Regions from separate parts of the Psychromonas sp. genome, predicted to be linked through region 4. Evidence: predicted binding sites of a transcription regulator. Region 4 holds the regulator's gene; each other region holds the start of a gene.
What was found. The regulator FliA, encoded in region 4, starts transcription of late flagellar genes. The targets are predictions, from matches to a motif close to CTAAAGNTNNNNNNNNNNNNGCCGATA.
Positions count from the first base shown of each region.

Region 1 (4,567 bases), on a different contig from region 4:
AGGTCAAGTAATCAATAAAGTGGTCGATGAAGCAATCTCATCAATTCAAGGCCTGGCAGATAATCTCGCGACCGCAGAGCAAGTTATTGGCGAACTGGAACATGAAGTAACAGATATCAGTACGGTATTAGATGTTATTAAAGGCATTGCAGATCAAACTAACCTTCTCGCTTTGAACGCGGCCATTGAAGCGGCTCGTGCTGGTGAACAAGGGCGAGGTTTTGCAGTTGTTGCAGATGAAGTACGTAACCTTGCAGGTAAAACCCAAGAGAGCACTGAAGAGATCAACTCCAAAATTGCAAGCTTACAAGACGGTGCTCGACGTGCAGTTGAATCGATGAAAGAAAGCCGGAAAACCAGTGATATTAGCGTACAAAAAGCTGGGGAAGCTGGCGAATCTCTGGTTCGAATTTCAGGCTCTGTATCGCGCATTTCTGAGATGAATATTCAGATAGCCACTGCGTCAGAAGAGCAAACCAACGTTACTGAAGAGATTGCCCGTAATATTGTGAATATTTCAGATGCAACTGAAGTTACCAATGTAGCTGCCAATGAAACAGTAAAAACCAGTGAAAAATTATCGGATATCGGCAAGGTGATTAACGATGAAGTAAACCAGTTTGTCATTTAACTAAGGAGCAAGGGTACTAATTAAGACTCTTATTTAATACCCTTATCAAACAAACGATATAGCTAATGCCATTCACTCAAGAGTGGCATTTTTTTTGTGCTAACAAGCTAGTTTCAAGCATATATACCCAAACGACCTCAAGATGCAGATTCAGAGCTTCGCCAGGATGCTAGAACAAGACGCAACATGATGAGAATGGTTATTCCCTTTTCAAGTGTTGCAACGCAGTGCTAGCTTTCGGGCGAAACTCCCGAAGGGCAAGGCGATAAACGATGATCTTCGTTGTTAGAAGGTTTTGATTTAGAGTGACTAGATCATCAACCTTCTGCCTAGAATCTCATCATTTATCGACTTGCTGATTCCTGCATCTTGAGGTGGCTTGGGTATACACATTACAAATGTGTAAACACTTACTTACCATTTAAAGCCGTTATTTATGGTTTGTTTAAAACCACCTAGGGGTTGATAGGCCAACCGCCCAATGCTTTCCATTTGTTAACCATATAGAAAAACAGTTGTGCAGTTACTTCTGTATCATATAAAGCGGAATGTGCTTCATTATTGTCGTAGGGGATTTTTGCTTGCTCACAAGCTTTAGCAAGTACAGTTTGTCCTAACGTCAATCCAGCCATACTTGCAGTATCAAAACTCGCAAAAGGATGAAACGGCACGCGTTTTAAATTACAACGTAATGTCGCTTGATTAATAAAGCCTTGATCGAATGAGGCATTATGTGCAACCAAAATAGAACGGTTACACTTATTATCTTTTTGATGTTTGCGTACTAACTTGAATATCTCAGTTAACGCTTCTCGCTCATCGACAGCACCACGCAAAGGGTTGAAGGGATCAATGCCGGTAAACTCTAACGCCTTAGGATCTAAGTTTGCACCTTCAAAAGGCTGCACATGGAAATGAATTTTCTCTGCACAATAAAGGTAACCTTGCTCATCCATCGCAGGTAAAATAGCTGCGATTTCCAGTATTGCATCTGTTTGAGAGTTCAGACCAGAAGTTTCGATATCAATAATAACAGGGTAATAACCACGAAAACGCGCGGCCAATAAATTTTCCATAGTTTACTCAAAGATCAAAAAAAGAATCGCAATTATGCCAGAAAGAGAGATAAACAGCATAAATTTAGCTAAAGAAATATCTTGAGTTGCCGATATTTACTAAGACGTCTTAATATAACGAGCCGAATTATGAAAAAAATCATCTTTATTACATTGCTGTTTTGCTTTAATTATTCTTATGCAGCCAATAAAAGCTACTCTGCAGACATTGATAACTCACTCTGGTATATCTCTAATGCCACACCAATTCAGTGCACCCTAGAGCACCCTATTCCACGTTATGGTCAGGCTAATTTTGAAGCAAGAGCAAGTAAGAAGATCAACCTGGATTTTATATTACACAGCAGACAGGCGATGCCTAAAACACGCATGGCTACATTGAAATCAGTACCGCCACAGTGGCGTCCTGGTAACGGCAGTGAAAAAATTGATACCGTTAAATTCCATCAGCAATTTGATGGTTATGTCACCCGCCAAAGCGCTTGGCGTATGTTAAATGAATTAGAGTCAGGCCAATACCCTACTTTTTATTTTAAGGATTGGTATAACAAAGACCAGATAACCGCAATTGGTCTTTCATCTGTTAACTTTAATAACAGTTACGATGAGTTCAATGACTGTATTGATCAATTACTACCCTATAATTTTGATGATATCGCTTACAGCATACTTAAATACAATAAAAATGGCATAAAACTAACTACATTTTCCAAAAAACGTTTGAAGATGATTGGTGATTATATCAAGCATGATGAAAATATTAGTGTCGTTCTTGTTTCAGGTTATTCAGACAGCTACGGTGGGCGTTACCACAATCAGCAATTATCAGAACAACGTGCAACATCAGTAAAAGAATATCTTGCACAACTGGGTATGGATGATGAAAAGATTCAGGTGACGGGCTATGGTGAAAAACACCATGTTGCGGATAACCGGGATGTATTGGGCCGCATGCAAAACCGTCGAGTGGTTATTTCAATTGAAAGGGAAGAAATTTAACGTTATCCCAAACCACTTGAAAAGGTAAGTTTGGGATACACGTCTTAAACTATTTTTTCATTTTACTCATCAAATCAGCAAACGGGTTATACGTCGCGCTAGCTTGTAAATCATCCCCCGCCTCAACCGTACTACCGTACAAATCTGCCTGGGTATATTTATCATGCTCATGGTCATGACAATAAATACATAACAGTTCCCAGTTACTACCATCTGCAGGATTATTACTATGGTCATGGTCCATATGGTGAACCGTTAACTCTTTCAAATTAGAATAAACAAATTCACGTGCGCATTTCCCGCAAACCCATGGAAATAGTTTTAATGCTTTATCACGATAATCACTTTCTAAACTTTTATAATTGCCTGGAATATAAGCCATCGTTGCCTTCAATGTTAAATTTATTTAAATATGGCTATATTTTAGCTGTAACGCCTTCAGTAGTGAATAGACAAGTCGTAAAATATTGCCACAACTCAAGCTAAAGCCTGTTAAAATGGCTTCTTTTTTAAATGAGTAATTTTAAATATGGCGATTCAGTGGTTTCCCGGGCACATGCACAAAGCACACAAAGAGATCAAAGAGGTATTACCGCAAGTTGATATCATTATTGAAGTTGTTGATGCGCGTATCCCATACAGTAGTGAAAACCCATTAATTTCTCATATTCGCGAAAAAACGCCCTGTATCAAAGTCCTTAATAAATCAGATTTAGCCGATCCTGCAATAACCGAGCAATGGATAACTTATTTAGAGCAGGAGCAGGGCATTAAAGCACTTGCTATCACCACCAGTAAACCGGAACAGGTTCATCAGATAACTAAACTATGTCAGCAGATGTTACCCAACCGTTTAAGCCAGGATAAACAGATCCGAGCCATGATTATGGGCATTCCCAATGTAGGTAAATCAACCATTATCAATATTTTAGCGGACCGAATTATAGCCAAAACAGGTAATGAACCGGCCGTTACCAAACAGCAGCAGCGTATTCGTTTACCAAGCGGCATTATGCTGTCGGACACACCCGGTTTTTTATGGCCTAAAATTGAAAATGTAAATTCCGGCTACCGCCTTGCAGTAACCGGCGCGATCAAAGATACTGCGATTGAATATGAAGATATCGCCTATTATGCAGCCGAATACCTTTTAGAAAACTATCCAGAGCGTTTAAAAGAACGTTATGAACTGGAAACTCTGCCGCAAAGCGATCATGAACTGATGGAAGCAATTGCACTACGTCGAGGCTGTTTACGTGCCGGTGGGCATTTTGATATTTACAAAGTATCAACCATTTTATTAAATGAACTGCGCTCTGGTGCGCTTGGCCCATTAAGTGTTGAAACACCGGAAATGGCAATCGTTGAAAAAATTGCAGTTGCAAAACTGATGGCAGATCAGGCTGAAAATAAAGTAGAAAAGAAAAAATCGAGAAAACGTAAATATAAACGCCGTTAAGATATTAGCGCCAACGCGTTAACTTTATAAACTGATTAACTTAAACCGGGCTCGCAATTGCTTTGCGACACTGAAAAACAGGGTCTTTATGGCCCTTCTCTCCAGACTCAATTTCTTTTAACTTATGATCCCCCTTCCCTTCACTAAGGCCTATCACTCATTAATTTTTCTCTGTCAGACACTATGCTGACCGTAATAATAGCAATCCGCAAAATTAACTGATCTATTTTTGTTTTTGGAAGTGTGGTTTTAACCACGTAATATCATAGGCGCGACTGAAGAACCAGGGTTCGCAGAGCTTACCGCTCATAAACCAGAACTGGCGTTCAATTCGTCAAACTTCCACAAATAGAGCATAGCATTAAGAGGATTGGTATAAGATTTACACTTGCAGCGACAACA
Region 1 covers NZ_CEZLMY010000094.1:4,194-8,760, reverse strand. The annotation lists partial or broken gene AC4GME_RS12315 (methyl-accepting chemotaxis protein) at 1-631, shown strand, start outside; gene rnt (ribonuclease T) at 1,087-1,707, opposite strand; gene AC4GME_RS12305 (flagellar protein MotY) at 1,837-2,706, shown strand; gene AC4GME_RS12300 (YajD family HNH nuclease) at 2,756-3,088, opposite strand; gene ylqF (ribosome biogenesis GTPase YlqF) at 3,236-4,165, shown strand.
Region 1: AC4GME_RS12305 (flagellar protein MotY) is a predicted target of FliA. The motif match lies at 1,776-1,802, and genes of this name have one in related genera.

Region 2 (5,502 bases), on a different contig from region 4:
AGAGCAATGGTCTATTGAAAAGCTAATTTATCACCCTGCTGTTACTTTAACTCAATAATATTAACGATTTTAAATTAACTTCACTAAATTAGCGCTTTTATAATGCGTTGCCTGCGATTCTTTTGTCAAAAATGTGCATTGTGATAAAGCGCGATTTAACTAATAGCGTACTATTGACAAAAAATAAGTTTCCCTTTTTTAACGTTAATATTTTGCAGTTAAAATATCTGAACTTATATAAAACCATATATTTAATAGGTACTTCCATGGCTAAAACTAAAACAATAACAACTGACGATATACTGCTGGTATTATGTGATTCAGTAAAGTCAGTGCTCACCACTGCAACCGATCACCCAATCCACTACTCTTCGATGGTGCAGAAAATTAGTAAAACCTGTCTTAAACCCGATCTCGGCTGTTTCGTGCTGTTTGATGGTGGCTTCTCGGGATTAGTGATTATCAACTTCACCGCAGGCGCCGCACTAGAGATATATCAAAACTACATGTTGCATATGGGCATCCCCGAAAATGAGCTAGCACAATCACATACTGCCGATGATGTGGGCGATGTGATGGGGGAACTGATGAATCAAATTGTCGGAGATTTTACCGGGAATATAGGCCATCAGCTGCACACCTCTATTACCCAAAATCAACCGAAAATGTTAACCATCAATAAGCAGGTACTACTCTCTATTGATACCAACCTGGACCGACCGCAAGCAAGACGAGTCACTTTCACCACAGAAAAGAATAATATTTTCTATCTAGAGATGGCGATGGATAAAACCGAATTTATAAAACTGTCCACATTCAAAGAGAAAGAAAAATTTGATCTGGATTCATTAATCGACCAGGAGCAAAACGGTAAGAGAGAATCTAAACCAGCAAGCTCAAGTAACCAGGTTGTAGAGCAAGATTTACTTGATGAATTAGGAATTTAGCGCTTCTCTTTGTTGAATAGTTAAGGAAAACAAGCAGGTGCAGTGAGAAATAAGATCCTATAAATAAATCGCTTACGGGATCTTGTTTTTACACTCTCATTTCAGCCTCGTTAATTAGCTTTGGGCTATACTTTTAGAGTGATGATCATTAAAGGAGATCTGCTCATGAGTATTGTAACCAGAGTGAGTGCATATCTGGATAAAAGGCATATCCACTACCAATTATTGAAACATGCACCAAGTCATAATTCCCTCAGTTCAGCAATTACCTCAAATGTCCCTGCAACACAGGTTGTAAAAGGCGTGATGCTTGAAGATCATGAAGGTAAGAAGCTGATGGCAATTTTGCCAGCCAGTCATAAAGTCAGTTTAATCACACTCAATGAAAAGTTAAATCGACAGTTTCATCTAATGAAAGAAGCAGCCGTCTATGAGTTGTTTGATGATTGCGATCATGGGGCTGTTCCACCCCTAGCGCAGGCTTACAACATGGATAGAGTGTACGATGAATATTTAATGCAGCAACCACAGTTATACCTGGAAGCTGGTGATCATACATCTTTAATACAGCTGACTAAGGATGAATTTGCTCAATTGATGCAGGATGCAAAACCTTTACGCTTTACTCATAGAGTATTTCATTAAGGTGCACAGCTTAAAATAGAGCACTAAGCAGCTGGATATCAAAAAGCTGACCAGGTCAGCTTTTTTCATTTACGAAACGCTATCACTTTGCTCCTGAACTAAGTTATCAAGGCTAGCTAACTGCTCAAACACCGCTTGGCTGTATTCAAGTAGTTTATTCAATTCAGGCTGGCCTTCATTTAACCATTCCAATAAACTCGCCAGTTGATTTTCAAGTGCCAGCGGTTTTGCTTTTTCATAAGCTGCGCTTAGCTCATTATTTAAGGGCATCAACTGATCCGCAATCTCTTTTGCAGGCAAAACTTGTTGATACTCTTTAACACTCGCGTAGGTTTCCGTTCTTTGTAAGTTCATTGAAAACGCAGACAACTGACTGGTATCCATGCCAATTTCTAACGCCTGCTCAAACGCTTGCTCAAGATCACCGTCAAAAAACAGCTCACTGACGTTTTGCAGATTACCCATTAACTCATTAATTGCAGCCTGCTCATCTTCATTAAGATCACCATTCACTGCAAATGAAAATGCATAGTTCAACGATTCCTGGCTCGATGATGCATAATCCAGCGAATTGGCGTCATAACGCAGAGCTGTTGCATTTTGCTGTAGATATTCAGCATTAAACTGAATATCAACTTGATCGCCCTCTTGAGTCGTAAAACTAAAGGAAGCTGCGTTGCTTAAATTATAAAGACTCGCTTCGCGGTAATTGGCAATGCCCACAACAGGCTGTGCAACTAATTGCTCAGAGAGATCTTTTAAGCCCTCTTTTAATAACGAATTAGCTTCGTGAATACCATTTTTAATATCATCCGTCATTAATCCTGATTCTTCAAGCTCAGCAGAGGCATCGGCGATGCCCATTTTGATCCCTTTTTTAGCATCATAAAGCATGTTCTTTAAAGTATTATCATCAGCCCCATTTTCTTTCGCTTGCAGTAACGCCTCTTTCACAAAACCTAATACATTTTCTGCGACCTTTTCAAAATCAAAGCTTGAACTGTTATCATTAGCGGCTTGCTGTGGCATACCCAATGATTCAGCTAACCTCCCCTGCATAATATTGGTTGCGATATTTTTTTTATCGAGCTGATGAACACTGTTGGAGTGTGCTGAAACTTCTGATTTACCATGACCATTCAACAACTTGTTAAACATCGCCATAGGTTGAAAATTTTGCATTGCAATTTTCATGATCTTCTCCGAACATAAATACTTATTAATAATCAGAACATACTTACTCTGTATCGGCAAAAGATAATAATTCTTAAACTAAAGACAACAAAGAGGTAAACGCATCTACACTTTTTAATACAGATCCAGATCAGCTTATAAAAGATATATTTATTTTCTACTGTCAGCTCTGTTAAGTTAATGACAAAATGGATCAACAAGTTTCAGCTTCAACAAACAACTGATGGATTTCAGGTGGTTACCTGCTTGTTGTTTATGCCAATAAATTTTACCGGCAGTCAAACATTGGCAGCACCTGTTTTTTAGTAACAGCACATTATTTTTCTAATCAAGCAATTAGAGGTCTTTATGTCCAGAACATTATTAATAACAGGTGCTAATCGCGGTATTGGATTGGCACTGGCTACTCTTTATAAAAAGGCTGGCTATCAAATAATTGCAGTTTGCCGTAGTCGAAGTGATGAAATCGCAGCATTGGCTGACCAATTAATCACCAATATCGATTTTACCAATGCACAAGATATCAATACGGTTTATCAACAGATCAAAGATCAACCTGTCGATCTGCTTATCAACAACGCGGGTCTGTTACAGGATGATAGTCTGGGAAGTATTGAGCTAGATAGCTTGCGTCAACAGATGGAAATAAACGCCTACGCACCTTTGATGTTTACCCAAGCGATACAAACCTGTTTAAAGTCCGGTAGTAAGATAGTGAATATTACCAGTCGTATGGGCTCAATCAGCGATAACGATTCCGGCGGACGCTACGGTTATCGCGCTGCAAAAGCTGCGTTAAATGCATTCACTAAATCTCTGGCTATTGATCTCAAAGAGCAAGGTATTGCAGTTGCCGTTGTGCATCCAGGTTGGGTGAAAACTCGTATGGTTAATTTTAATGGTTTAATAACGGCAGAAGAGTCAGCTAAGGGCATAGCAGCAAGGATTGCAGCACTGAACCTAGAAAATAGTGGTTCTTTTTGGCATAGTAATGGTGAGTTATTACCTTGGTAATACTCTCCATACAGAGTTATTTAAAATCAAACGACTGCAGTACAAAGCTCACTGATTAAGTTCACTTGAACTGTTATGCGATTGAACGCCATACAGTTTCACAAGCAGGTTTTGCAGTGCTTCCTGCCGATCAGGAGGCGTTGCTGAAAGCATATTTTCTTGCTGTAAAATTGCCAGCAACTTGCGCGGTACGGCATGCTTGTATCCGACTATTTCCACGTGACCGGCATCAACCTGAATATTGATCACTTGTGAATAGTGGTCAATCACTGGGTGATACTGCTCTGCTAATTCAAAAACATAATCACTTTCAATACATACTCCCTCATTATCAACTTTGCGGCAGGTATTTTGTTCATTAGTAACAACTTTCAGGTAACGCTGTACGGAAGGTAAAAGTGGTTCAGGATGTTGAATAAAATTCGACTTTGAAGTTATCTCAAACCAGTTATCTCCGGTAATACCCCAGCATATTCCCGGAATAATACCTAAACTCAGCCAGTTTAATGTACGTGAGCCGCATAAATTAGCATTTTCTATACCAGCGAAGGGGGCTGCCACAGTGATCAGTTTTATATTTATATCACTGTCTTGCCAATGATTAGGGCGATTATTTTCCATCGCCTTGCGCGCGACTAACCCCCCCATACTATGGCCGATAATGGAGATGTTTTTATTTTTGCTGACAGTCGCTAGTTGCTGCAAAGCAAAAACTAGTTTATCTGCACTGGCAATTAAACTATCTCGATCATCATAGCTATAACAAACAGCCTGCTGCCCGTGAAATGCATATAGTTGCGCCAATGATCGAAAACGTCCTGCAGAACTTTTACGACCATGCACCAAGACCGTTAGCGGATAATTTGAATTAAATAACAGGGTGCGATCTGCTGAATCAGTACAAGCACCTAAGTTTGCTATTTTCACCACTATATCTGGCGTTGGCAGGCGACCTGGCTGTAGCGGCTGTGGTTGCGCCACATAGGTGGATGAATTAGAACAAGCAAGTAATGATGCAACAAACCCAAATAATAAGATTAATCTCATAACTGTTATTCCCTGAACTTTATGAAATGTGAGCACTGCTTCGCGCATTCAGGCGTAATGACACTGTGCATATAAATACTATTTAGCTAAAAAATAACTTTGAAACCCTACTATTAAAAATAGTGCAGTTTATAAGCTTCCGCTTGGAGAATTTATCTAGCCGATTGAATTAATCCAATGCTAGAGTGCACTTATTTACCTCTTATAATTACGCAGCTCCTGCACAAGCAAATTTTAAATATTCAACAAAGCGCAACAAAAGCAATTGGCTTTTGCTACAGTTTAATAAAGTACAAAAGGTCACTAGTTTCTTTGTTTTTTTGCCACAAAGGCAACCCCTGATAACTTTGCTTTCTACTCGGGTAAGTAAAATGACTAAAAAACTCTTTCTCGGCATCAGCTTAGATAAACAACAGATGCTGCAAATAGGTCAACTGCAGGCTCATTTTGGCGCAGACGTCAGACTAGTCCCTGCGACGAACCTGCATATGACTATCGCTTTTTTCGGACTTGTCTCTTGCAAAACGCGACGAAAACTCGAAAAACGCATCACAGCTCTACACAAACCTCAATTCAGCATTACACTCGATACATTAAGCCTCTGGCGAAAACCCAGAGTACTTTGCATTACCGGACAAGCGCAAGATAAGGCACT
Region 2 covers NZ_CEZLMY010000196.1:21-5,522, forward strand. The annotation lists gene AC4GME_RS16590 (DUF3334 family protein) at 267-947, shown strand; gene AC4GME_RS16595 (aminoacyl-tRNA deacylase) at 1,113-1,592, shown strand; gene AC4GME_RS16600 (DUF5610 domain-containing protein) at 1,662-2,786, opposite strand; gene AC4GME_RS16605 (SDR family oxidoreductase) at 3,135-3,800, shown strand; gene AC4GME_RS16610 (esterase/lipase family protein) at 3,849-4,847, opposite strand; gene thpR (RNA 2',3'-cyclic phosphodiesterase) at 5,219-5,502, shown strand, end outside.
Region 2: AC4GME_RS16600 (DUF5610 domain-containing protein) is a predicted target of FliA. The motif match lies at 2,838-2,864, and genes of this name have one in related genera.

Region 3 (6,005 bases), on a different contig from region 4:
GTGTGCATTTGCACCGAGGTCATTGACCTCAACTTATCGAGATATTCTTCAATAAGAAATAATATGGTGCTTCGTCTCGGAATTGAACCAAGGACACGAGGATTTTCAATCCTCTGCTCTACCGACTGAGCTAACGAAGCAGGAACGAGGCGTATTAAATAGATTTTCGTTTCAACCGTCAACCTCTTTTTAAACTTTTATCTTGTTTTTTTAGTGTTTGCTTGTACTTTGGTCATTATCTGTTCTATTTGTGAGCAGCGACCGTTTGTTCAGCATTATTTTTTGGGAGTGTAACCTTCAATATCAACATCTTTGTTTTCAAAGAGGTAGCCAATCATAGTTCGTTCGATGAATTTGCGGTCTTCAAGTTGCATTAAATTTAATTTTTTTTCATTAATCAGCATGGTTTGTTTTTTTTGCCATTCATTCCAAGCTTCCTGGCAGATATTATCGAAAATACGTTTGCCTAATTCGCCAGGAATAAGTTGAAAAGCTAAGCCCGGTGCTTCTTTTTTTAAATAACTACAAAATACAGTTCTAGACATTTTTTATTCCTTCTCTTTAATTTTGTTAACTGCAGTTAATATTTTTTTTGTGGCGGCTGCAAGTCCGACTTTCTGCGGATCTTGTAAGTTATACCAAAGTGAATCTGTTTCTTCCATGACTTGTTGATATTCAACCTGATCAACTTCAATTAATACAGGTGATATATCAAAATGGAAATGACTAAATGTATGGCGAAACGTCGCTAACAGGGTTTGCTGATAGTTTTCTATCTCTTGGCTTTGCAAAGCTTGATGACATAAGTCCAGATTTGCAAATTCAGGGAAGCACCACAAACTTCCCCATATCCCAACTGGAGGACGCTGTTTTAATTGTATTATTTGCCCGTTTGTATCTTTCTGCGAGAGTACCAGCATAAAAGCGTGTTTTATTGGGATCTTCTTTTTTGCCTTTGGTGTAGGGTAATTCTGTACTGTACCGCTAGCAAAAGCCAAACAGTCCTGACTGATTGGGCACTCGTTGCATTTAGGTTTGCTACGGGTGCAAAGGATCGCTCCCATATCCATCATCGCCTGGTTAAAGATATCAGTTTGCTTGGCTGGCGTTACTTTTTCAGCAAGTGCCCATAATCTATTTTCAATGCTTTTTTCACCAGTCCAGCCTTCGATGGCCTGGTGGCGTGTTAATACCCGTTTAACGTTACCATCTAATATTGCAAAATTTTTATCTAAGGTTAAGGATAGGATAGCACCCGCCGTTGAGCGCCCAATTCCCGGCAGATCGAGCACTTGCTGGAACTCTTGCGGAAATTCTCCTTGGTAATTATCGCGAATGAACTGTGCAGCTTTATGCAAGTTGCGGGCTCTGGCGTAATAACCCAGTCCTGTCCAGTGGTGCAAAACTTCATCTAATGGGGCATTGGCAAGATAAGTAATAGTAGGGAAGGAACGCATAAATTTATTAAAGTAAGGAATAACGGTGGCAACTTGTGTTTGTTGCAGCATCACTTCACTGATCCATGTTTTATACAGGTTCTTATCTTGTTGCCAAGGCAGGCTTTTACGCCCATATTTCTGCTGCCATTGGATTATTCGCTGGCTAAAATCAATCTGATTCAAAATAAACTCTTTCTTATTTTAGGGCTCTTTTTTGGGTTATCGAGCATAGCAGAGTTGCACAAAAAATATAACGTTGCATAATGCAGGGATATTTAATGCATAGCACAATTACAGAACAACTAAGGTAGAAAAATGACAGATCAAGAAAATTCAGCCACAACTGAAAATGCTGAAGGTCTCGGCGAACAGAAATATATGCGTAAAATCCGCTCGTTTGTAAAACGCGAAGGGCGCATGACTAACCGACAATCTACCGCGATTGAAAACTTATGGGCAACCATGGGCGTTGATTACCAAGAGACGATGCTTGACTTTAAAGAATTGTTTGGCCGTGAAGCACCTGTTGTTTTAGAGATTGGTTTTGGCATGGGGAAATCATTAGTTGAAATGGCTAAAAACGCACCTGAGAAGAACTTTTTAGGCATTGAAGTGCATGGTCCTGGTGTTGGTGCTTGTCTAGCTGACGCAGGCGAAGAGGGTATCACTAATCTGCGTGTGATTAATCATGATGCAGTTGAAGTACTAGAGCATATGATCCCGGAAAAAAGCCTTGCTACATTCCAATTATATTTCCCTGATCCATGGCATAAAGCGCGTCACCATAAACGCCGCATTGTCCAGCCTGAATTTATTGAAAGCATGCGCCATAAATTAGCGATTGGCGGCGTGATTCATATGGCAACTGATTGGGAAAACTATGCAGAGCATATGTTAGAGGTATTACAAGCTGCCACTGATTTTAAAAACTGCAGTGAATCTGGTGACTATGCGCAGCGTCCGGAATGGCGTCCACTGACCAAGTTTGAAAATCGTGGTAATAATCTAGGTCATGGTGTGTGGGATTTACTGTTCGAACGTATCAGCTAATATTCTTTTTACAAATAAAAAAGCCTGCAAATTTGCAGGCTTTTTTATATTTAAAGCAAAGAGGTTTATTTCTTTTCCCAAATCCCAGGTTCGATTTTTTTATCAAGCTCAGGCATTTTGGTACGATCAAATGTGGGTGTTTTACCAGCATTTAACTGCTCGTTATAATCTTTTGCCAGTTTAACAACTTCATTAGAAAGTAGTAAAATAGCGACCAGATTTATAATGGCCATTAGTGCCATGGAGATATCTGCAAGTCCCCAGATCACACCGTTACTTTCTAGTGCGCCAAACATAATCATGGCTAATACTGCAATACGCAGAACCATAATACCCGTTGTATGTTTATGCTCTAGGAAGATTAAATTTGTTTCTGCATATGAGTAATTTGCAATAATTGAAGTAAATGCAAAAAATAGTAAAGCGATAGCAACAAATTCACCACCCCAGCCTCCAACCTGAGAATCTAATGCGCGTTGGGTAATTTCCACACCGCCCATGCCTGCAAACGATTCTAAACCGCCGGATAACAGGATAATTGAAGCGGTTGCTGTACAAATAACAATAGTATCAATAAACACGCCGAGCATTTGTACATAACCTTGCGATGCCGGGTGAGGAGGATAAGGTGAAGCCGTTGCAGCAGCATTTGCAGCACTACCCATGCCTGCTTCATTGGAAAATAAACCGCGTTGTACGCCGGTCATTATCATGGCACCAAATGCACCGCCAGCAGCTTCTTGCCAGCCAAATGCAGCATCAATAATCATTTTAAGGATTGCAGGCAGTTCGGAAATATTTGTAAGCACAACATATGCTGCGATTAACAGGTAAACAAGCGCCATTGAAGGCACAATTCGCTCCGCTACTTTTGCTATACCGCGAATACCCGTAAAAATAACCATGCCGGATATAATGACTAATATGATACCAACGGTCATTTTATCTAGTTGAAATGACTCATGCAGCGCCGCAGTAATTGAATTTGCCTGTACGGCATTAAATACTAAACCAAAAGCGATAATCAGGAAGATTGCAAATAGACTGCCCATCCAGCGAGCGTTTAAACCTCGCTCCATGTAATAAGCGGGCCCGCCACGGAAATTGCCATCATCATCATGTACTTTATACGCTTGCGCAAGGGTGCTTTCAGCAAAGCTGGTTGCCATACCTAAAATAGCAATTAACCACATCCAGAAAATAGCACCGGGGCCACCGACACTGATAGCAATGGCGACACCCGCAAGGTTACCAGTTCCGACTCGCGCGGCTAAGCTGGTTGATAAAGCTTGAAAAGAGGAGATTCCTTCACTGTCTGATTTGCGACTGTTACGCATAACGGTGAAAGTATGTAAAAAATGGCGAATCTGAATAAAACCAAGCCGAAATGTAAAATAAACTCCCGTGCCAATCAGTAAATAGACAAGGATCTGTCCCCATAAAACGCCGTTGATCATATTAAATATATCTAACATAGTGTTACCTTGAGTTAAGAAATACGTAATTAAATCCTTTTAATTTATCGTTTCTAAAAAATAATTGACGGAATATAGCAAATTTACTCAAACTATATTTGCTAAATTACAATCCTGGTGATTAATTGAACATTTCGCTGTCTAATAAATATACAGCTTGAAACTTAAGTTATACTTAATAGAGCCGATACTTGTTATGTATGCTTTGATAAATAGAGGTAGATATTATGAGCTCATCAATTAAACCGAATGCTACATTTAGCCAAGATGTTCGAGCCTTAGCAAAAGCGCAGGATAAAAAAGAGAGCGGACCAATGGGACAGCAAGTATCGGAGCTTGCACATGCGAAAAAAACGGAAAAACTGCAGGAGCCTATTTCTGTCACTAATAAAAAACTGCTTAATGCTTCAATTATAGAATCTTCGCTGAAATTTAATGAAACAATCGCCGACCAGCCGTTGTCACTTCTGTTAAAAACCGCCTTACAGGGAATCAATGAATCCTTAGAAGAGATGGGGATTGATAGCAATGTTGAAGATGCCTATGAATCGGGGGTTGATTATAGCCCTGAAGCCACCGCTGAACGCATTGTTTCATTCAGTACGCAGTTTTTCACTGCTTATCAGGATCAGCATCCAGAAATGGATGAAAAGGAAGCCTTAACTAAATTTGTTGATGTTATTAGCGGAGGCATTGATCAAGGTTTTGGTGAAGCCAAGGATATACTGGGAGGTTTAAAGGTGTTAGAGGGGGAAATTGGCGATAATATTGATAAAACCTATGAGTTAGTTCAAGAAGGACTACAGGCTTTTATTGATGCCTTTAGTGAGCCAGAAGAAGAGCAACCCGCACTGTAACTGTAATAAATATGATTGTAATAAAAGGTTTAGCTCAGTTGCTACGCCTTTTAGCAATAGAGTTAAGAAAAATCTCCCTCTGCCATTTATGATTAAAGAGCTCAAAAGCTGAATAATATTTAATAAATCCCATCTCTAATAACTTATTTCAAGTCACTATTTTGCTTAAAAACATTCACTCTGTTATCTAGCTGTTTTTGTTTATATTTGCTCTGTTTTTGAAAATAGTTTAATAATTTACTTATGTGAACAATTTTGAGAAAATCAACAAATCCTCTATTACTCTTAGTGAGGGGATCAAAAATGGCAGGGAAATAACCTTCTTCATAATTTAAATGTCTTTAATAACTGGCGAAAATAATGCGATTACAACTCAATATTTTTCTTCATAAGTGTTTCCTGCTTCTCTTTCCTTTAGTTGTGCTAGTCAGCTGTTTTTCATTAAATGCAACAAGCGATTTTATTTATGCCTAGATTAAGAGATAGCTTGAGTTTAAAAATCATCTCATTAACACTTTTACTGGCATTAATGACGCTGATTTCTGCTGGAATTGGAGTGCATTCGCTTAATGAATTTAAAGATGATTATCAAGAGGTAAAAGATCGTCATTTGAATGCATTAATGAAAGTCTCTGAATTAAGACGACAATCCCAAGAAATTATTAATGCCTCAATGGAAATGTTCCTTGCTACTGATTTGACTGAGCTTCAGTCGGGTATTCTTGATATATCGGATAAAAAATTGCGGATCGATAAAATTATTGAGCAGTTACAAGGCGACAGTATAAATTTTAAAGCGCTAGACGATTTAAAAAAACAACTCTATAGCCATTTACAAGATTTAGTCAGTGCGCTTGAATATAAATTCCAATTAGAGGATAAGTTCTTTGCTTCTTATCGCTCGGCAGAGGCGCTTAAACTGAGCCAGTTAAATAAAAGTAATATGCAGCTATTTGTGGTTATGGATAAGGCCATCTCTCATTTTAATCCGATTATCAATAAAAATAATGTTGCTTATCGAGCAACGGATCTTAAGGCATTAAGCTCATTTATAAACAGCTTAAAAGGTGAGTTAGGGGCGGAGCAATTGGCTAAAATTCATGATGTTTTTATTGATAAAACTTCGCTTGCATCCACTTATCAGGATTATGTAACTCATAATGATAAAATTAGAAAACTAAGTA
Region 3 covers NZ_CEZLMY010000184.1:370-6,374, forward strand. The annotation lists tRNA gene AC4GME_RS16240 (tRNA-Phe) at 65-140, opposite strand; gene AC4GME_RS16245 (oxidative damage protection protein) at 276-545, opposite strand; gene mutY (A/G-specific adenine glycosylase) at 549-1,622, opposite strand; gene trmB (tRNA (guanosine(46)-N7)-methyltransferase TrmB) at 1,755-2,489, shown strand; gene AC4GME_RS16260 (alanine/glycine:cation symporter family protein) at 2,555-3,964, opposite strand; gene AC4GME_RS16265 (DUF5610 domain-containing protein) at 4,192-4,821, shown strand; partial or broken gene AC4GME_RS16270 (hypothetical protein) at 5,309-6,005, shown strand, end outside.
Region 3: AC4GME_RS16265 (DUF5610 domain-containing protein) is a predicted target of FliA. The motif match lies at 4,128-4,154, and genes of this name have one in related genera.

Region 4 (11,363 bases):
CGATTAGAGCAATGGTTATCAAATGGTTAAGCAGTGCTGGTTTTTCCAACGATATAGCAGATCAACTTGCGAGTTATATCCCAGAAGACGCTTCAGCTACTGAAATTCAGGATTATATTCAGGCATTATTACAAGATAAGATTTGTATTGGCAAAAATGAAATTTTAGCTCAAGGCGGGGCTATTGCTCTGTTAGGTCCTACTGGGGTTGGTAAAACGACGACTATTGCTAAACTTGCCGCGCAATTTGCGATGAAATATGGTGCAGATCAAGTTGCACTCATTACAACGGATACTTATCGTATTGGCGCACATGAACAGTTAGCAACTTATGGTAAAATTATGGGCTGCAGCGTCCGTGTAGCAAAAGATGCAGATGAACTTTCGGAGATTTTATATCAGTTTAGAGAAAAACGTCTGGTGCTTATTGATACTGCTGGTATGGGGCAGCGCGATGTCAGGCTCTCAGAGCAATTAGATACACTAATGCGTAATAGCCGAGTTAATATTCGCAGCTATTTGGTGATCTCCTCTACAGCGCAACGCAGAGTTATTGAAGAAGCGCTCGAACACTTTAAACGTATTGCACTTTCTGGCTGCATATTAACCAAAGTAGATGAAAGTATTGGTTTAGGGGAAGTGCTTAGCGTTACCATGCAGCATGCATTACCAATTAGCTATGTGACAACCGGGCAGAGAGTGCCTGAAGATATCGAAATAGCCAAAACTGAAAATTTAATCAGTGGCACATTAGATATGATGAATCAGTTATTTGAACAACAGCAACACCAATGGTTTAGTAGCTTTGATAACGAATAAGCTTTATTGGGTATATTGAATTAACAATTTAAGATAATGAGTAATATAATGATTTCAGATCAAGCAAGCGGCTTAAGAAGAATGAAAAACAACCAAGTGAAAGTAGTTGCTATCACAGGTGGTAAAGGTGGTGTTGGTAAAACTAACGTTACTTTGAATATGGCAGTTTCGCTTGCACAAAGAGGCAAGCGTGTTTTAGTGCTTGACGCCGATTTAGGACTTGCAAATGTCGATGTATTATTAGGTATTCGTGTGACCAAAAACCTGTCTCATGTTTTATCTGGTGAATGCACTTTAGATGAGGTGATTGTGACTGGCCCTGAAGGAGTGATGATTGTTCCTGCAACCTCTGGTACTCAGTCTATGGTTGAGTTAACTGATGTAGAACATGCCGGCTTGATTCAAGCATTTAGCTCCTTGCAAACACCGATTGACATGTTATTAATTGATACTGCTGCAGGCATCTCTAATATGGTTGTTAGTTTTGCACAAGCTGCGCAAGATGTGGTAATGGTTGTTTGTGATGAGCCTACATCAATTACCGATGCCTATGCGTTGATTAAAATATTAAGTAAACAAAACGGTGTTTACCGTTTTAAAATTGTCGCCAATATGGTGCGTAGTCTCCGTGAAGGGCAAGACTTGTTTACTAAACTTACACGTGTAACCGATCGCTTTTTAGATGCCTCATTAGAGCTGGTTGCATGTATTCCATTTGATGGTAATGTGCGTCAAGCCGTTCGCAAACAAAAGGTTGTTGTGCAGGCGTTCCCGAAAACGCCGGCTTCTCTTGCATTCAAAGCGTTGGCAAATCGGGCCTGTGATTGGCCTATTCCACATCAACCTGGCGGACACCTTGAATTCTTTATTGAGAAATTGTTGCTTAATAATGTTGATGAAATGAGAGAGCTTCTATAAGTGATAAAAGCGCAAGGCTATTACAACAATACTTCTGATTTAATTGAGCGTCACGCTGAATTAGTGAAAAAAATAGCCTACCATCTAATGGCTAGACTGCCTGCAAGCGTGCTTGTGGATGATCTGGTGCAATCTGGCATGATTGGTTTATTAGAAGCAGCAAGAAACTTTGACGGTAGTAAAGGTGCCAGTTTTGAAACATTTGCCGGGATCCGTATACGTGGTGCAATGTTAGATGAGATGCGCAGAGGCGACTGGGTGCCTCGTTCTGTACATAAAAATAGTCGTAATATTGCCAGTGCAATTGCAGATGTGGAAAAACGCACCGGACGAGATGCTAAAGAGGCAGAAGTTGCAAAGCAGCTAAACGTTTCATTGCTTGAATACCAACAAATGTTACGTGATGTAAATTGCGCAAAACTAGTGGCGTATGAAGATCTGGCCGGTTCAGAAGAGGGGCTGACTGGAGTATCTGAAAATAATGACAGCACTTTTAACGAAGTGAGTGAAAATGAGTTTTCAAGTAAACTGGTAGCGATGATTAAACAGTTACCGGAGCGTGAGGCATTGGTACTGTCATTATATTATGATGAAGAATTAAATTTAAAAGAGATTGGTTTGGTGCTTGATGTCAGTGAGTCTAGAGTTAGTCAAATTCATAGTCAGGCACTGCATCGCTTAAAGGCGAAAGCGCAAGCAGCATAGATTCTAAGCAATATTGGTGGTTTGATAAGAGATGAGTCACAGTTGCACCAAGAAGCTTAGAAATCGAAGGTTATTATTGTGTATTTTATTTATATTTACTTATATTTATTTTAAGTAAATAAATTGAAAGATAAGTTTTTACTTAGGGGAATGTTTTGGATAGAAAAATGAAAGTTTTGATTGTTGATGATTTTTCAACAATGAGAAGAATAATCAAGAATTTGTTACGAGATCTTGGTTTTACAAACACGTTTGAAGCCGATGATGGTAATACTGCTTTGCCAATGCTTAAAGAGGGTGATTTTGAGTTTGTGGTAACAGACTGGAATATGCCAATTATGCAGGGCATTGATCTTTTAAAAGAGATCCGCAAAGATCCTAAATTAAAACATTTACCTGTTTTGATGGTAACAGCTGAAGCAAAACGTGAACAGATTATTGAAGCTGCTCAAGCTGGTGTAAATGGTTATATTGTAAAACCCTTTACTGCGGGCACATTAAAAGAAAAGCTAGATAAAGTTTTTGAACGATTAGGTTAAAAGGAGTTGAGAATGGCAAATGAATTAATGCCGTTACTCTCACTCTCACAAGCAAAAGCACTAGTCGCTCATTTAGAAGCGCAAGATATAAGTGCCGCAAATGAAATTGTAGAGAGTGCCAGTATAGCAACTGTAAATGAAGATGTTGTTTTTGATAAAGTTGGTGAATTAACACGTGAATTACATGATGCATTATTGAGCTTTCAAAATGATACTCGATTACTTGATATGGCAGGACAGGATATTCCCGATGCCAAAGATCGCCTAAATTATGTAATTGAAATGACAGATAAAGCTGCTAATAAAACCATGGATGCAGTTGATACTTGCTTGCCCATTGCCGATAAACTTATTGACAGTCTTGAGGCGGTGATGCCGAATTGGCAAGGGTTAATGAAAAGAGAATTAGCGCTTGGTGACTTTAAGATTCTCTGCCATCAAGTTGACGCTATGATTAAAGATTCAACAAATAGTGCATTAACTTTAAGAACTTCCCTTACTGATATTTTAATGGCACAGGATTTTCAAGATTTAACAGGGCAAATGATTCGACGTGTTATCGAATTAGTGCAAGAAATCGAATTAAAACTTGTTGGGATTTTGACCGTATGTCACGTGGGTGAAAACGAGTCAGATATTGACGAGTATGAAAATAACAGCAAGAAAGATATTGAAGCAGAAGGTCCAATTATCAACGCAGAACAGCGTGATGATGTTGTAAATGGGCAGGATGATGTTGATGATTTGCTTTCTAGTTTAGGATTTTAAGGAAACGGGAAATGACATTTGAAGTAGATGAAGAGATCCTGCAAGACTTTTTAGTTGAAGCAGGAGAAATTATAGAATTATTATCAGAGCAGCTGGTTGATTTGGAAAATAATCCAAATGACACTGAATTACTCAATGCCATTTTCCGTGGTTTCCATACTGTAAAAGGTGGGGCTGGATTTTTATCTTTAACTGAATTGGTTGAAACTTGTCACGGTGCTGAAAATGTATTTGACTGTTTGCGTCAAAATAATCGCAGTGTTGATGCTGCACTTATGGATACTATTTTAGCTGCATTAGATGTTATTAACGAACAGTTTGAAGCAGTAAAGTCAGGAGATGCCGTTAATGCCGCACCTGCCGAAATTCTTAAGCAGCTACATAAATTAAGTAAACCGGCATCGGAAGATGAAATTGATGAGATTAACGTTCCAGCAGCAGAAGCTGCAGTAGAACCCGTAGCAGAGCCTGTTGTTGAATCTGAGACTGTAGAAACTGCCAATGAGTCTGAAAGTAGCGTTGATGATATTACCGAAGCTGAATTTGACGCATTATTAGATGAATTGCATGGGAAATCTGGTTCTACAGTAACTGCTCCTGCCGCAACACCCGAAAATGCGGATATCAGTGAAGATGAATTTGAATCATTACTGGATGAATTACATGGTGTAGGTAAGCACTCAATGGTACCGGCTGGTGAAGTTGAAACAGAAACTGTCAGTGCAGGTAATGATATTAATGATGATGAGTTTGAATCATTACTTGATGAGTTGCACGGTAAAGGGGCTCATGGAGGCACTCCGGTTTCTGCTGCAGAAACTGCGGTTGTAGCTAACGGCAGTGATGAAATAACAGATGATGAATTTGAATCATTACTTGACGAATTACATGGTGCAGGCAAAAGTATCCAGACTGGTACTGAAGATAGACCTGCGCTAAAAACTCCGCCACCACCTGAAGTGAAACCACAACCTGTAGCAGCACCCGTCTCTACACCTGCTCCTGCTCCTGCCTCTAAAGCTCCAGTTGCGAAAAAAGCAGCTGTAGCTAAAGCTGAGCCTACAGTACGTGTTGATACCGCTATTCTTGATGAAATAATGAATATGGTCGGTGAATTAGTATTAGTGCGTAACCGTTTGGTAAGCCTTGAAGCGACCTCGGAAGATGAAGAAATCTCGCGCGCCGTTGCTAATCTTGATATTGTAACTGGTGATTTGCAGGGCTCTGTAATGAAAACGCGGATGCAGCCAATCAAAAAAGTATTTGGTAAATTCCCACGTGTTGTACGTGATTTAGCTCGCTCCTTAGGTAAAGATATTCGCCTTGAACTGGTCGGTGAAGAAACTGATTTAGATAAAAACTTGGTAGAAGCGCTAGCAGATCCTCTTGTGCATTTAGTGCGAAATTCGGTTGATCATGGTATTGAAATGCCAAACATCCGTATGCAGTCGGGAAAAGAGAAACAAGGTCGTGTTTTACTGTCAGCGTCACAGGAAGGTGACCATATTCTTCTGGTCATCGAAGATGATGGTGCTGGTATGGATGCCAATAAATTAAAACAGATTGCAATGGACAAAGGCATCTTAGATAAAGATGGCGCTGAGCGTATGTCAGACAAAGAAGCGTACTCGCTTATCTTTGCCCCTGGCTTTTCAACTAAAGTTGAAATTTCTGATATTTCTGGTCGCGGTGTTGGAATGGATGTGGTCAAAACAGGGATCACCAAATTAAATGGCTCGATCTCAATTGACTCTGCAATCGGTAAAGGTACTCGATTAGAGATTAAAGTACCGCTAACGCTGGCAATTCTACCAACGTTAATGATTGTGGTTGCGCAGCAAACCTTTGCATTACCTTTGACCAATGTAAATGAAATTTTCCATTTAGACTTAGCTAAAACAAATGTTGTTAACGGTCAGCTGACCATTGTGATACGTGAACGTGCAATTCCACTCTTTTATCTTCGTGACTGGTTAGCGCCAAATGCTGAACCAATTGAAAAAAGTAAAGGCGTGGGGCATGTTGTGATTGTACAGTTAGGCGTTCAGCAGATTGCTTTTGTTGTCGATGCTTTACTTGGTCAGGAAGAAGTGGTTATCAAAGCGTTAGATAAACTGTTATCTGGTACGCCTGGTATGGCTGGGGCTACAATCACCAGTGATGGTGGTATTGCTCTGATTCTTGATTTACCAAGCTTATTGAAACATTACGCATAATAATAAAATAGGATTTTGCATGGCGGTAAAAGTATTAGTTGTTGATGATTCAAGTTTTTTTCGTCGTCGAGTAAGTGAAATCATTAACAAATCACCTGCGTTAGAAGTGATTGCAACAGCGAATAATGGCTTAGAAGCCGTAGAAATGGTTGCTAAATTTAAACCTGATGTTGTCACCATGGATATTGAAATGCCGGTTATGGATGGCATTACTGCGGTGAAAAAGATAATGGCAACTAATCCAGTGCCTATTCTGATGTTTTCTTCGCTAACCCATCAGGGTGCAAGTGCGACATTAGATGCGCTAGAAGCAGGTGCCGCTGATTTTTTACCGAAAAAATTTGAAGATATTGCCCGTGATAAAGAGGAAGCAATCTCGTTATTGCAACAGCGAATTAAAGCGATAGCAAATCGCCGGGTACCTCGCGTTTTGACAACAACTGCGCCAGTAAAAGCAGAAACAGCTCCTACCAGAGCCCAAGCTAGCCCTGCATTATCTGCTTTAAAAAAATTAAACAGAAGCAGTGATGCAAGAGTTACTACACCTGTAACCAAACCTGTTGCTAACAAAGTTATGAGCAATGGTGCCCCGTTAGCCGCAACCAAGAAACATTTCAAAGCTTCTGGTAAGTCATATGATATCTTAGCAATAGGCACATCAACGGGTGGTCCTGTTGCTCTGCAGACTGTTTTGTCAGCGTTGCCTGCTAACTTTAAATTGCCGATATTACTGATTCAGCACATGCCTGGTACGTTTACTAAAGCGTTTGCTGACCGTTTAAATGGTATTTGTAAAATTAAAGTAAAAGAAGCAAGTGACGGGGATGTATTACAGCCAGGTTGCGCATACTTAGCGCCAGGTGGCAAACAGATGTTAGTAGATGGCCGAGCTGGGCATGGCAAAATTCGTATTCATGAAGGAAGCGAAAAACTCAATTACAAACCAAGTGTTGATATTACCTTTGCGTCATTATCAAAACTTTATGCTAATAAAGTGCTTGCTGTTGTTTTAACTGGTATGGGGGCTGATGGTCGGGATGGCGCGCGCATGTTAAAAGAGAAAGGCTCGGTTATATGGGCGCAAGATGAGGCAAGTTGTGTGGTTTACGGTATGCCTCAAGCGGTTGTTAAAGCGGGTATTGCGACAGAATCGTTAGCATTAGATCAAGTTGCTAAGCGTATTAAAGTAGAACTGAAACATGAATAAGCTTGGTTTTTTAGGCTTTTTTATTATTATATCGAGTTTGTTATTTGCACAAAGTTATCATGGTTCGTCAATAAAAGGCTTGTTTGATTTACCCGCTTTTTTAATCGTATTTGGCGGGACATTTGGAGCTGTTTTAGTACAAACTTCGAGTAAGCAGTTCCTGCATGCATTAACTCTTATCCCGCAAATATTTACTAGCCCACCCCTTTCACTTAGTGAACAGTCCAGAAAAATTCAAGATTGGTCATATAAATCACGACAACACGGGTTATTAAGTTTAGAGAAAGAAAGTGATGACGAACTTGATCCCTTTACTCAAAAAGGGTTGGCAATGTTAGTTGATGGTTGTGATCAATTAGCGTTGCAGGATATCTTACAACAAGATATAGACTTGGCTAGTGAGCATCATGAACGCAGTGCACAGATTTTTGAATCAATGGGCGGATACAGCCCTACAATTGGTATTATTGGTGCCGTTTTAGGCTTGATTCAGGCGATGGGCTATTTAGATCAACCCGATAAATTAGGTGAAGGTATTGCTGTTGCATTTGTAGCGACTATTTACGGTGTTGGTTTCGCTAATTTTATTTATTTACCCGTAGCGAATAAAATCCGATTATATTATCAATATGTGGCTCTGTATAAAGAGATGACCTTAATCGGCCTGATTGCCATTGCTCATGGTGATAATGGGTTGTTACTTGATCGCCGGTTAAGCGGTTATATTGATAGAGCATCTTATTAATGCGTGTTAGGCCACGCTCCCGCCTGCAAATGCACTCTGGCAATGATCTTAACCGCTGGACAGTTTCCTTTGCCGATTTTATGACTTTAATGTTCGCTGTTTTTGTTGTGTTATATGCGGTCTCATCGAGTAAGGAAGAAAAATATAAAGAGGTAATGTTAAGTATTCAAAATGCCAGCAAACTACTTAATCAATCGGTTTTCAGCTCTTATCGAGAAGGTATATTAAGCAAAGATAGCAATAGTATAATCGAGGATGCCGGGCCTGCAATGCTCTCTGAAGGAATGATTAACCAAGCAAACGATGAACTTTCAGATGTTGATACATTAAAGGCAGGTTGGGAGCTGAGTCAATTAAAACTCGAACTAGAAGCGTTATTCTTATCTGAGTTAGATAATGATTTGGTTAAGTTAGATCTCGATGGTGACTGGTTGACGATTGAAATGGGCGGGAAGTTACTGTTTGCGGGCGGAAGCCATACCCTCTTAATTTCTGCTACAGAGCAAATTGCTAAATTAGCGGGCGTATTAAAGCCTGTAAATAATATGCTAAGAATACGTGGTTATACTGATCAAAAAACAATCTCTAATGAAATTTACCGTTCTAATTGGGAACTTTCTGGTGCAAGAGCGTTTAGTGTTTTACATTTGCTAAATAAGTTTGGTATTGCCGGGCAGAGAATGGTAGTGGAAGCCTATGGTGAATATTACCCTGTTATCGACCAAAATGGCGATGTAGACAATTTAAAGAGCAGACGTGTTGTTATTGCTATCTCTAAGTATGCTTTAGTAGAGAGTGCACTCGCTAATGAGATAAAAAATACATTAGATAAAAACAAAAAAAACAGTCCTCAACCATCAGCTTTAGCAAAGCCAGATAGTGAAGAGATGCATGAACTGCATTTACCGAATAATCGATTAATTATTACTACAAGGCAGGAATAAAGTTGTTAGTTTGGACAGTGGCAAATCAAAAAGGAGGCGTAGGTAAAACAACAACAGTTATTTCATTGGCTGGTTTGCTTGCTGAGCGTGGTTTTCGGGTTTTATTGATTGATACCGATCCGCAGTCATCACTAACCAGTTACCTGCAATATGATTCCGATCAGCTTCCTGTTAGTTTGTATGATCTATTTGTGGAACCTGCACAAACTAAAGCTGAGTTAGCGCAAGTTATTTTACCGACTGAAATCACTAATATTTCATTAATACCAGCCTCAATGGCACTGGCAACGTTAGATCGCGTGTTGGGTGACAAAGAAGGTATGGGGCTATTTATGAAAAAGCAGCTAACATTAGTAGAAGATGATTTCGATTTTGTTTTAATTGACTGTCCACCTGTATTAGGGGTGATGATGGTCAATGCTTTAGCTGCTTGTGAAAGAATATTGGTACCAGTACAAACCGAGTATTTAGCATCCAAAGGATTAGAACGGATGATAAAAACGCTCGAAATCATGCAAAAGCCTCGCGTTGGAAATTTTGATTATTGTATTATTCCTACAATGTATGATAAACGAACTCGCGCATCATTAAATACGCTTGACGCATTAAAAAATAGCTATGCAAATAAAGTTTGGAATGGTGTAATCCCTGTCGATACAAAGTTTAGAGACGCAAGTTTAGATCATTTACCCGTTTCTATTTATTCACGACATTGTCGAGGCACATTTGCTTATGAAACATTACTTAATTACCTGTTACAAATTGAGCCGTACTAAATGAAAAATCATAATGACCAAGCAATTGAAAGTTATTTTACTTCCATGTTAAGCGAACAATTACCTGAAGATACTGTTACTGAAACACTCGTCGATGATGTCCAAGAGCAATTAGAAAGTTTACAACCAGCTGTCTCTATTTTACCTGAAACGCTTGTTTTTTCTGAACAAGAAGAAGCGATTGATGTTGCTGCAGCACCCCAATTATCAGAAACGGAAGCAGTTGCTACGCAAAAACAGGATGTATGGAAAAACTTAGACGTTGGCAATGAATTTCAGGTGTTGTTTTTTGAGTTGGCGGGGTTAACTTTTGCGGTGCCATTAACTGATTTAGGCGGCATTCATCATTTAGACTCATCACTTAATTCACTACTCGGTAAGCCTGATTGGTTTTCAGGTGTTATGGCGAAGGGTGAATCACTTTATAATATTGTTGATACTGCCAAATGGATAAACACAGGCGCGTCTTCTGAATCGTTAAATTACACCCATTATATTTTACTTGGCGCAACAGAGTGGGGGCTTTCTTGTGAAAAACTTCTGGGCACTGAAACGTTAACAACTGAACAAATAAAATGGCGGAAAGTACAAGGTAAAAGGCCATGGCTCGCTGGCATGGTTAAAGAAAAAATGTGCGCTTTGATCCATGCTGAAGAATTAGTTAAGCTGTTGAATAGCGGAATGAATATTCATGGCCATTAAGCACTGGAAAAATTAAAATTAACAACTAAGATAAACTCATTAACTCACCAAATTGAACAGAGAATATTATGAATAGAGAAGGCAATAAATCAGATAACTCTTCAGATGATGAAGTATTCCAACGAGTTACTTTTCAATTAGAAAATGAAACTTACGGTATTAATGTAATGCAGGTTCAAGAGATTTTACGTTACAGTGAAATTGCAGCGGTACCCGGCGCACCTGATTATGTATTAGGGATTATCAATTTACGTGGTAATGTTGTAACCGTTATTGATACTCGCTCTCGATTTGGTTTAATGCCAGCTGAAATTACCGATAATAGCCGCATTGTTATTATTGAAGCTGAAAAACAGGTCATTGGTATTTTAGTTGATAGTGTCGCTGAAGTTGTTTACTTGAAAAAATCAGAAATAGAAGACGCACCGCATGTCGGCACTGAGGAAAGCTCTCAGTTTATTCAAGGCGTTACCAACCGAGGTGATGGTTTACTTATTTTAGTTGATTTAAATAAGTTACTCAGTGATGAAGAGTGGGATGAATTAAGTCTTTTATAAATAGAGTCATAAATGTATTCACAATATATCCCTTGGCTAGCCTTAGTGTTAGCCTTTGTTTTTTTTATTATTAGTTACTTGTTAATAAATAAACTGACGAAGAAAACTGATGCGTTGCAGCTGCTTGTTAAATCATTGCTTGCGAGCAATGAATCGTTTAAAAAACAATTTGGCGAAATCCACTCCGGCAGTGTTGGGATGGGAAAAAAAATTCAGCAGTTAGATGCAGTTGTAAAAAAAACGCAGGAAAATCAGTTAAATCTTGTTGCGCAAGCACCTGAGAATAGACTTTATACTCGAGCGACTAAAATGGTTGAGTTAGGGGCGTCGATTGAAGAGTTAATGAATGAATGTGAGCTACCAAGAGCTGAAGCTGAATTACTGCTTAACCTGCATAAAAAATAGTTTTATTCCCAATCTTACTTCATGTTTAATTCCTTACTAAATATAAGTGTAAGCGTTTGTTTT
Region 4 covers NZ_CEZLMY010000056.1:8,812-20,174, forward strand. The annotation lists partial or broken gene flhF (flagellar biosynthesis GTPase FlhF) at 1-818, shown strand, start outside; gene AC4GME_RS09490 (MinD/ParA family protein) at 867-1,736, shown strand; gene AC4GME_RS09495 (RNA polymerase sigma factor FliA) at 1,737-2,441, shown strand; gene cheY (chemotaxis response regulator CheY) at 2,597-2,980, shown strand; gene AC4GME_RS09505 (protein phosphatase CheZ) at 2,993-3,748, shown strand; gene AC4GME_RS09510 (chemotaxis protein CheA) at 3,760-5,964, shown strand; gene AC4GME_RS09515 (protein-glutamate methylesterase/protein-glutamine glutaminase) at 5,984-7,171, shown strand; gene AC4GME_RS09520 (flagellar motor protein) at 7,164-7,916, shown strand; gene AC4GME_RS09525 (flagellar motor protein MotB) at 7,916-8,860, shown strand; gene AC4GME_RS09530 (ParA family protein) at 8,863-9,636, shown strand; gene AC4GME_RS09535 (chemotaxis protein CheW) at 9,637-10,338, shown strand; gene AC4GME_RS09540 (chemotaxis protein CheW) at 10,407-10,895, shown strand; gene AC4GME_RS09545 (DUF2802 domain-containing protein) at 10,908-11,300, shown strand.